3 regions of the Microbacterium sp. As-52 genome follow, and region 2 is predicted to be linked to each of the others. Evidence: predicted binding sites of a transcription regulator. Region 2 holds the regulator's gene; each other region holds the start of a gene.
The links. Region 2 encodes LexA, which represses DNA repair genes until DNA is damaged. Its sites were predicted from a motif close to TCGAACANNTGTTCGA; they were not measured.
Positions count from the first base shown of each region.

Region 1 (3,275 bases), 1.4 Mb from region 2:
AGTGATCGGCGTGGTGCTGTGGACCGTCGTGGCGGACTGGTTCGTCGAGCCCGTCCATCACGGGCGCACCGCGCGAATGGTCGCGACCGAATCGTGGGCGCTGGCCGCCGGGGTCGCCCTGATGTGCCTGGCGACGTGAGGGGAGTTCCGGGTTCCGATAGCGTGGCGACATGCCTCTCGCTCTGATCACCGGTGCCGCCCGTGCCGACAGCATCGCCGCCGGCATCGTCCCTCGACTGCGCGCCGCCGGATGGACCGTCGTCACCAGCGACCTGCACGATGCCGACCACCCGGCCGACCTCTCGACGCACGAGGGACCGGAGGCGCTGATCGCCGAGGTCACCGCCGCGCACGGACCGATCACCGCCCTCATCCTGAGCCATGCGCACGACGTGGAGTCGGGCATCCTCGACACGACCGCCGAGAGCTTCGACCTGCACGTCGCCGTGAACGCGCGGGCGACTCTGCTGCTGATCGCCGCGTTCGCGCGGCAGATCGGCGACGATGGGGGAGTGATCCTCGCGCTCACCAGCGACCACGTCACCGGCAACCTCCCGTACGGCGCATCCAAGGGTGCCCTCGACCGCCTCGTGATCTCTGCGGCGCGCGAGCTCGGTCCGCGCGGGATCTCGGCGAACGTGCTGAACCCCGGCCCCATCGACACCGGCTGGATGGACGACGAGACGCGCACGGGTCTGGCCGGGATGACGCCCCTCGGGCGCCTCGGGCAGCCGGCGGACGTGGCTGCGGTGGTGGAGTTCCTCGTGTCGGACGAGGGGCGCTGGATCTCCGGGCAACTGCTGAAGTCCGACGGCGCGTTCTCGGCGCAGTACTGAGGGGTGCGGGGCGCTCGATCAGTCGGCGGCGCTGGCGATCGTCAGTGCCCGCCGCCGAACTCGATCATCCCGACCCCGACGGCGATGAGTGCGACGCCGACGGCCATCATCGCCGAGAAGTGGTCCTTGAAGATGACCCGTCCCAGCACGGCGGTCAACGCGACGCCGGCGGCGGCCCAGATTCCGTAGGCGACGCCCACCGGCATCCCCAGCGCCAGGATCGTGCCGAGCAGCGTGAACGCCGCGACGTAGCCGACGACGATCACGGGGATCCAACGGCGACGGCGCAGACCCTCGGATGCGCGCAGGCTCAACGTCGCGGTGACCTCGCTGACGATCGCGAGGGAGAGGAGCAGCCAGGTCACGGCGCCACCTCCCTGGTCTCGCGCGTGTGGGAGCCGAGTTCGACGAGCAGCACGCCGACCACGATCACGCCGACGCCGACGATCTGCACCGGTCCCAGCAGCTCGCCGAACAGCACGGTGCCGAGCACAGCGGTCAGCACGACTCCGATCGCCGACCAGATGCCGTACGCGACCCCGACGGCCATGCCGCGATCGAGCACCACCGACAGCAGCCACAGTGAGCCGGAGTAGCCCAGAACCACGACGATCAGCCAGAGCGGATGCGTGAATCCCTCGGCCGCACGCAGCGAGAGGGTCGCGGTGACCTCCAGCCCGATCGCGAGCAGCAGGGGCGGCCATGCCGAACGGCGAGGACGATCTGTCATCGGGGGCCTTTCGTGGAGGGTCCGAGGGGGAGAACGCGAGGGCGGCGTGCAGGATTCCCGGCGCGTGTGGAATCGATGGCGGTCGAGAGCGGGACGGGAGCGAGCTGTCGACGTCGGACAGGAGAGGGATCGTGTCACCGCTGATATGCCGGCATGGATTCGAATATAGCTTCGAATGTCGGTGGTGGTCGCGGTAAAATCGAGTATGTCGAATTTGACCGCGTTGCATGAGGCGATGTCTCGCTTGGATGAGGTGTGGGCGGGTGTGGGGGATTCGGGGGAGTTGTCGCGGGAGCAGTTGGTCGTGGTGAGTGCGTCGATCGGGGTGTTGCGGCGTCGGTTGGATGCGGTGCATGTGTCGGTGGCGGCGTGTATCTCTCGGGAGTCGCGTGCGGAGTTGGGTGCGGGGAGTCTGGCGAAGCAGCAGGGTTTCCGTAGTCCGGCGACGTTGATCGCGGCCGCGACGGGGGTGTCGACGGGTGAGGCGTCGCGTCTTGTCAGGGTGGGTGAGGCGACGGCGCCGCGGAGTGATCTTCTGGGGGCGCGTCTGCCGGCGAGGTATCCGTTGGTGAGTGCGGCGTTGGATGCGGGGGTGCTGGGGGCTCCGGCGGCGGCTTTGATCATCGCGGCGCTGGATCGGTGCCGGGTTGTGGCGGGGGTGGAGCGGATCGCTGAGGGGGAGCGGATGCTGGTGGAGAAGGCGGCAGGGCTCGCGCTCGATGGTGTGCGCATGCTCGTGGTGCGGGTGGAGGCGTGGCTTGACCCGGATGGGGTGGAGCCGCGTGAGGACGAGCGCCGTGGCAGGCGGGCGTTGTCGCTGTTCGAGCGGGACGGGATGGTGCATCTGAACGCGGTGCTCGATGTGGAGACCGCGGCGCCGGTGGTGACGGCGATCCGGGGGTTCGTGACGGCGGTGTTCGCGGCGCGGAAGGATGCTCCCGATGCGGGCGCTCCTGATGGGGATCGGCGGACGGTGCCGATGATCCAGGCGGATGCTCTTTCGGTGTTCTGCGCGCATGTGCTCGGGTGTGAGCGGCGGGTTCCGGTGGCGGGTGCGAGGGTGATCGTGCGGGTGGGTCTCGATGATCTGGAGGCCGGGACCGGGTCGGCGACCGTGGATGGTGTGGATCAGCCGGTCAGTGTCGGGGCGGCGCGGCGGATGGCGGCCGGGGGTGGCGTGATCCCGTGTGTTCTCGGTGGGGACAGTGAGGTTCTCGATTGGGGGCGGGAGAAACGGTTGTTCACCCGGGCGCAACGGCTGGCGTTGGTGGAGCGTGACGGGGGATGCGCGATGTGCGGTTTGCCGCCGGAGATGACGAGGGCGCATCACATCCGCTGGTGGACACGCGATCGCGGGCCGACCGATCTCTCCAACGGGGTGCTGCTGTGTGAGACGTGTCACCATCGCATCCACGACAACGGGTGGGAGATCCGCATCGACGCTCCCGGGACCGGAACCAGAACCGGGAGTGGGACCGGGACCGGAACCGGGAGTGGGACCGGGACCGGAGCCGGGAGTGGGACCGGGACCGGAGCCGGGAGTGGGAGTGGAGCGCGGGTGTGGTTCATTCCGCCGCGATACGTCGACCCGCAACAGGCCCCGAGGCTCGGCGGGCGCGCACGCTTCGACATCGCCGCGTGACGGTGTCGCTGCACGATCACGGCGGCTCGGCATCAGGCCGGCGGCTCGGCGTCAGCCCGATCGTGTC
Region 1 is NZ_CP188171.1:3,019,384-3,022,658, forward strand. It holds gene ACLFA2_RS14625 (hypothetical protein) at 1-139, shown strand, start outside; gene ACLFA2_RS14630 (SDR family oxidoreductase) at 171-836, shown strand; gene ACLFA2_RS14635 (DMT family transporter) at 878-1,201, opposite strand; gene ACLFA2_RS14640 (multidrug efflux SMR transporter) at 1,198-1,566, opposite strand; gene ACLFA2_RS14645 (DUF222 domain-containing protein) at 1,802-3,208, shown strand.
Region 1: ACLFA2_RS14645 (DUF222 domain-containing protein) is a predicted target of LexA. The motif match lies at 1,726-1,741, and genes of this name have one in related genera.

Region 2 (3,275 bases):
CCCGCGGCTCGTGTAGAAGGCGATCGCTGCCGAGGCTGCCCCGGTCACATGCGCCGTCGGTCCGCCGTGGACCAGCACGACGTAGGGCGGGAGCTCGTCGTCGGGGGCCTCCTCGTCGGGGTTCGCCGGCGGATAGGCGAATGCGTGCACGGCGCCGTGCGGACCGTCGATCTCGATCGACATCGACGCCGGCATCCAGCGCGGATCGACGGGCTCCCCGCCGCGCACGGCGACGACCTCCCCCGACTCGATATCGACGCACCAGAGCCCCGCCGCCACCCGGGAACCGTTGCCGGAGAGCAGCACCCGGGTGCCGTGGACCGCATCGACGCTCACATGACCGTCGCCGGGGAACTCGATGATGCTCTCGCCCCCTCCGGTGTCGATCACGACGACGTCGTCGCGCCCGTTCGTGCGGACGGCGACGATGCGGCCGTCCTCCAACGGCTGATACCAGCGGTTGCCGAGCACCCAGAGCCCGTAGCCCGTGTCGGCATCGGACGGGGCCAGCGGCCGCGGGGATCCGGAAGGCGTCACCCCGTCGATGGCGATGCGGTGGAGTGTCCAGCGGTCATCGGCGATGTCGGCGAAGACCAGTTCCGTGTCGCTGAGCCACTCGGGCTGCAGCGCCGCTCGCGAGGGGATCGTCCGCGGGAGGCCTCCGTCGACCTCGGCGATCTGCACGCGCGCGCTCTCCCACGGCATCTTCCCCCGTTCCCAGGCGACCCACGCGGCGCGGGTCCCGTCAGGGGAGAATGCGGGGTGGGCGAAGAACCCCTCGCCCTGCACGATCACGCTGACCGCGGACTCGTCTTCTGCGGCGGAGCCGTCGAGCGGGATCTCGACGATCGCGCGGAGGTGCGGTGTGGTCGAGAGGTCTTCGCGCACGGCGAGCAGACGTCCGTCCTGCACGCGCAGACCTCCGTGCGCGGGACCGGCAGCGGTGAGCGTGACGAGATCCCCGTCGGGGGTCAGGCGGCGCACCCGCTGGTCTGAGGCGTCGACGAAGTAGAGCGTCCCCCGATCGTCCGCCGTCCAGGCGCCGCCACCGTATTCGTGCACGCGGGAGCGGGCGTTCCAGGGCGCGGGGAGGACCTCGGCGCCCGTGGAACTCCGTACCGTCACCCGTCCCTTCTCGGACGGCACCGACTCACCCCACCAGATCTCCGTGCCGACGAAGCGGGCGCCGTCGATGCGAGGAGAGGACGCCGCGACTGATGCCGCGGAGAAAGGCGAAGGCCAGGAACCGTAGGGGGACGACGTCATGCTTCGAGCCTATGGGGCGCTGGCACGAGCGTCACGCGGGGCGCACACGAAGGCCCTCCAGGGAACCGGGAGGGCCTTCGTCGTGCTCTCGTCTCAGACCGCGCGGAGCACCGCCACGATCTTGCCGAGGATCACGGCTTCATCGCCCAGGATGGGCTCGAACGCCGAGTTGCGCGGGAGCAGCCACGTGTGGCCGTCGCGACGGCGCAGCACCTTGACGGTGGCCTCGCCGTCGAGCATCGCCGCGACGATCTCGCCGTTCTCGGCGCTGTTCTGCGAACGGACGACGACCCAGTCGCCGTCGCAGATGGCGGCGTCGATCATCGACTCGCCGGAGACCTTGAGCATGAACAGGTCGCCCTTGCCCACCAGCTGGCGGGGGAGCGGGAAGATCTCCTCGACCTGCTGGTCGGCGGTGATCGGCACACCCGCGGCGATGCGTCCGACCAGGGGGACGAGTGCCGCATCGCCGACCGGTGTCGCCACGTCGGCGGGATTCTCGGTGCTGGCCCCCGGGAGGTCGATGAGCACTTCCATGGCGCGGGTCTTCCCGGGGTCGCGACGCAGATAGCCGCTGAGCTCCAACTGCCCGAGCTGGTGGGTGACGCTGGAGAGGGACTTGAGACCGACGGCGTCGCCGATCTCGCGCATGCTCGGCGGGTAGCCGTGGTGCGCGATCGAGTTCTGGATGACCTCGAGGATCGCCATCTGCTTCGGGCTGAGGCTCTTCCGGCGGCGCGTGCGCGGTGCCTCCGACTCGGGGGCAGAGTTCTCGCTCATGGTGCTCCTTCAGTGCGTGATCCGACGTCCCTCTTCGAATGTCGGAGGCCCGTGGTGGGGTGTCCTTATCGAAACCGTATCCGAGAAACGGGCCGATCTGGAAGATCTGTTCGAGCGTGTCGGCTCATTTCCGGATTCGGTTTCGAAGAATACTTGACAGATGTTCGAACTCGAAGATATCTTCGGTACGTAGCTTCGCATTCACGGCTCCCGGCCGAGACGGGAATGCGAACGCTACGCCAACTTCCCCGGCGGCCTCACCGCTCCGGGACAGGCTAAGGAGCACCACATGAGCAGCATCAGCTTCAGCACCGCAGCAGTCATTCCGGCGTCGACCCGTCCCACGACGCGACTCCGACTGACGACGCGTGGCCGCGCCGTGCTGCTGGCTTTCGCCTCGGTGCCGCTCGCGATCGGTATCGCCTTCGCGGCGCTCAGCGGTGGCAGCGCGATCGCTTCGGGAGCAGATTCGGCCGCCGTCAGCGTCGAGACGGTGACCGTCATGCCAGGAGACACCCTCTGGTCGATCGCCACCAGCGTCGCTCCCGATGCCGACCCGCGCGACGTCATCGGTGAGATCAGCCGGATGAACCTGCTGCGCGGTGGAGAACTCCAGATCGGCCAGACGCTCGCCATCCCGGCCCAGTACGTGAACTGATCCGGCGGCGGCAGCACAGCAGCAACTTTGCGTCATCGAGGCAAGGCGCCGCTTAACATGGGAAGGGTGACCCTCTCCCTCAACGATCTCCCGCTACGCGACGATCTTCGCGGATTGACGCCATACGGCGCTCCGCAAGCGCCGCTCCCGATCGCGCTCAACGTGAACGAGAACACGCATCCGATCCCCGACGCGGTGGCGAGCGACATCCTCGACGACATCGCCGTCGCGATCCGCGACGTCAACCGCTATCCGGACCGGGAGTTCACGACGCTCCGCGAGTCGTTCGCGGAGTACCTGGGGCATGGGCTCACACCGGAGCAGATCTGGGCCGGCAATGGCTCGAACGAGGTTCTCCAGCACATCCTCCAGGCTTTCGGAGGTCCCGGGCGCACGGCGTTCGGTTTCGCGCCGACGTATTCGATGTACCCGCTCATCGCCCAGGGGACGGGAGCACGCTGGATCGCCGGCACGCGTCAGCCCGACTACACGATCACCCCGGACGAGGCTGCCGAGCAGGTGCGGGCCGCCGATCCCGATGTGGTCATCCTCTGTTCTCCCAACAACCCCA
Region 2 is NZ_CP188171.1:498,941-502,215, reverse strand. It holds gene ACLFA2_RS02430 (S9 family peptidase) at 1-1,266, opposite strand, end outside; gene lexA (transcriptional repressor LexA) at 1,360-2,046, opposite strand; gene ACLFA2_RS02420 (LysM peptidoglycan-binding domain-containing protein) at 2,336-2,704, shown strand; gene ACLFA2_RS02415 (histidinol-phosphate transaminase) at 2,762-3,275, shown strand, end outside.

Region 3 (3,275 bases), 680 kb from region 2:
CAGCAGCACCCCGTTGGAGAGATCGGTCGGCCCGCGATCGCGTGTCCACCAGCGGATGTGATGCGCCCTCGTCATCTCCGGCGGCAAACCGCACATCGCGCATCCCCCGTCACGCTCCACCAACGCCAGCCGTTGCGCCCGGGTGAACAACCGTTTCTCCCGCCCCCAATCGAGAACCTCACTGTCCCCACCGAGAACACACGGGATCACGCCACCCCCGGCCGCCATCCGCCGCGCCGCCCCGACACTGACCGGCTGATCCACACCATCCACGGTCGCCGACCCGGTCCCGGCCTCCAGATCATCGAGACCCACCCGCACGATCACCCTCGCACCCGCCACCGGAACCCGCCGCTCACACCCGAGCACATGCGCGCAGAACACCGAAAGAGCATCCGCCTGGATCATCGGCACCGTCCGCCGATCCCCATCAGGAGCGCCCGCATCGGGAGCATCCTTCCGCGCCGCGAACACCGCCGTCACGAACCCCCGGATCGCCGTCACCACCGGCGCCGCGGTCTCCACATCGAGCACCGCGTTCAGATGCACCATCCCGTCCCGCTCGAACAGCGACAACGCCCGCCTGCCACGGCGCTCGTCCTCACGCGGCTCCACCCCATCCGGGTCAAGCCACGCCTCCACCCGCACCACGAGCATGCGCACACCATCGAGCGCGAGCCCTGCCGCCTTCTCCACCAGCATCCGCTCCCCCTCAGCGATCCGCTCCACCCCCGCCACAACCCGGCACCGATCCAGCGCCGCGATGATCAAAGCCGCCGCCGGAGCCCCCAGCACCCCCGCATCCAACGCCGCACTCACCAACGGATACCTCGCCGGCAGACGCGCCCCCAGAAGATCACTCCGCGGCGCCGTCGCCTCACCCACCCTGACAAGACGCGACGCCTCACCCGTCGACACCCCCGTCGCGGCCGCGATCAACGTCGCCGGACTACGGAAACCCTGCTGCTTCGCCAGACTCCCCGCACCCAACTCCGCACGCGACTCCCGAGAGATACACGCCGCCACCGACACATGCACCGCATCCAACCGACGCCGCAACACCCCGATCGACGCACTCACCACGACCAACTGCTCCCGCGACAACTCCCCCGAATCCCCCACACCCGCCCCGCCCACACCTCATCCAAGCGAGACATCGCCTCATGCAACGCGGTCAAATTCGACATACTCGATTTTACCGCGACCACCACCGAAATTCGAAGCTATATTCGAATGAATATCGGTGCACCGGCATTCCGAGCACACCGAGCGACGCCCGGCGGTGCCGGAGATCGTCACTGCACGTCGGCGAACAGCCCCATGATCTCCGGGCCCATCTCGACCTGACTCAGCACGATCCCGAAGGAGCCGTCGGGATCGACCCAGAAGTCCGTCCCCTGCCCGCCCGACCAGCCGTGGCGACCCGCGTTCTCTCCCTCGGTCTGCACCGCGACGCCGAACCCCCAGCCCGTGCCCTCCCAGAATCCCGGGAAGAAGCTGTCGTCGGTCTTCGCGCTCGACGGCACCTGGTCGGTACGCATCAGCGCGAGCAGTTCGGGGTCGATGATGACGTTGCCGTCATGCCGTCCCCCTGCGGCGACCATCCCCGCGAAAGCCGCATAGTCGGCCGCGGTCGACACGAGCTCCGAATGACTGAGGTCGAACGGAGCGGGCGCGACGGAGAAGCCCCCGGCGGCGGGCTCGATCTCGACCAGGGCGCCGTGCTCGTGGCGATACGCGGCGGGCAGCCGGTACGCCTCGTCGAGGGGCACCGCGTACCCGGTGTCGACCATGCCGAGCGGGGCGAAGAGGTCGCGTCGCAGATGATCCTCCAGCGAACCGTCGACCACCCGCGAGAGCAGGATCCCGAGGATCCCGAAGGAGTGGTGGTAACGCCATCCGATGCCGGGTTCGAAGGCCAGCGGGAGCACGGCCAGCGCGTCCAGCCACTCCTGAGCGCCCATCGCGACAGGTTCCTGCCCTGCGGCCGTCCGGTTCCCGATCATCGCCTCCGCCAGCGGGGACGGCACGACCTGCACCCCGTATCCGGAGGTGTTCGTGAGCAGGTGCCGCAGCGTGATCGGCGTCGTCGCGGGTACGACGTCGTCGAGCGGGGCGTCCGGAGCGCGCAGCACCCAGCGGTCGGCGAGTTCAGGCAGCCATCGCTCCACAGGGTCATCGAGCCGGAGGCGTCCCTCCTGCACGAGCCTCAGCGCCGCGACCGCGAGGATCGGCTTCGTCATCGACTGGATGCGGACGATCGCATCCGCCGGGAGATCGCCGGCCGTGACGATCTCGATGGCCCCGCCAGGAGCGCCGAGCACGCCGATGATCCCCGGAGCGGTGCCCCGCGCGACGTGGTCTTCCATGATCTGCCGGAACAAGGTCGTCATGCCCTCGATTCAACCCGGCGGCAGCACCCGTGTCCACGCCTCGACGACGATCCGGCCGAGACGGGAAGAGGCCCCGGACGTCGCATCCGGGGCCCCTTCAGGTGCACGATCTCAGCGCTTGCCGACGATCTGACGGCCGACGAGATCGCGCATGATCTCGTTCGTGCCGCCGTAGATGCGGTGGACCCGGGCGTCGGTGAAGGCGCGCGCGATCGGGTACTCCATGATGTAGCCGTATCCGCCGTGCAGCTGCACGCCTGTGTCGAGCACCTCCCACTCGCGCTCGGTCGCCCAGAACTTGACCTTCGCCGCATCCTCCGCGGTGAGCGTGTTGTCCTTGTAGGCGAGCAGTGCGCGGTCGATGTACGCCCACATCGCATCGGTGGTCGCAGACATGTCGGCGAGCCGGAAGCGGGTGTTCTGGAAGTCGGCGATGCGCTCACCGAACGCCTCGCGATCCTTCGTGTAGGCGATGGTCCAGTCGAGGGCGGCCTGTGCGGCTGCGGCCGCGGCGACGCCGATCGAGAGACGCTCGAGCGGCAGGTTCAGCATCAGCTGGATGAAGCCCTGGCCCTCCTTGCCGCTGATGAGGTTCTCGTCGGGGACGAACACGTCGGTGAAGCTGAGCTCGGCCGTGTCCCAGCCGTGGAAACCCATCTTGCTGAGCTTCTTGCCCTGGTCGAAGCCCTCCATGCCCTTCTCCACGAGCAGCAGGCTGAACGCGTCGGGACGGTTGCCCTCACCGGTCTTGACGAACGTGACGACCACGTCGGCCGTCGTGCCCGAGGAGATGAACGTCTTCGCGCCGTTGAGGATGTAGCCGCCGTCGACCTTCTTGGCGTTGGTCTTGATGCCACGCAGATCCGAACCCGCTCCCGGATC
Region 3 is NZ_CP188171.1:1,177,231-1,180,505, forward strand. It holds gene ACLFA2_RS05655 (DUF222 domain-containing protein) at 1-1,083, opposite strand, end outside; gene ACLFA2_RS05660 (serine hydrolase domain-containing protein) at 1,296-2,393, opposite strand; gene ACLFA2_RS05665 (acyl-CoA dehydrogenase family protein) at 2,505-3,275, opposite strand, start outside.
Region 3: ACLFA2_RS05655 (DUF222 domain-containing protein) is a predicted target of LexA. The motif match lies at 1,218-1,233, and genes of this name have one in related genera.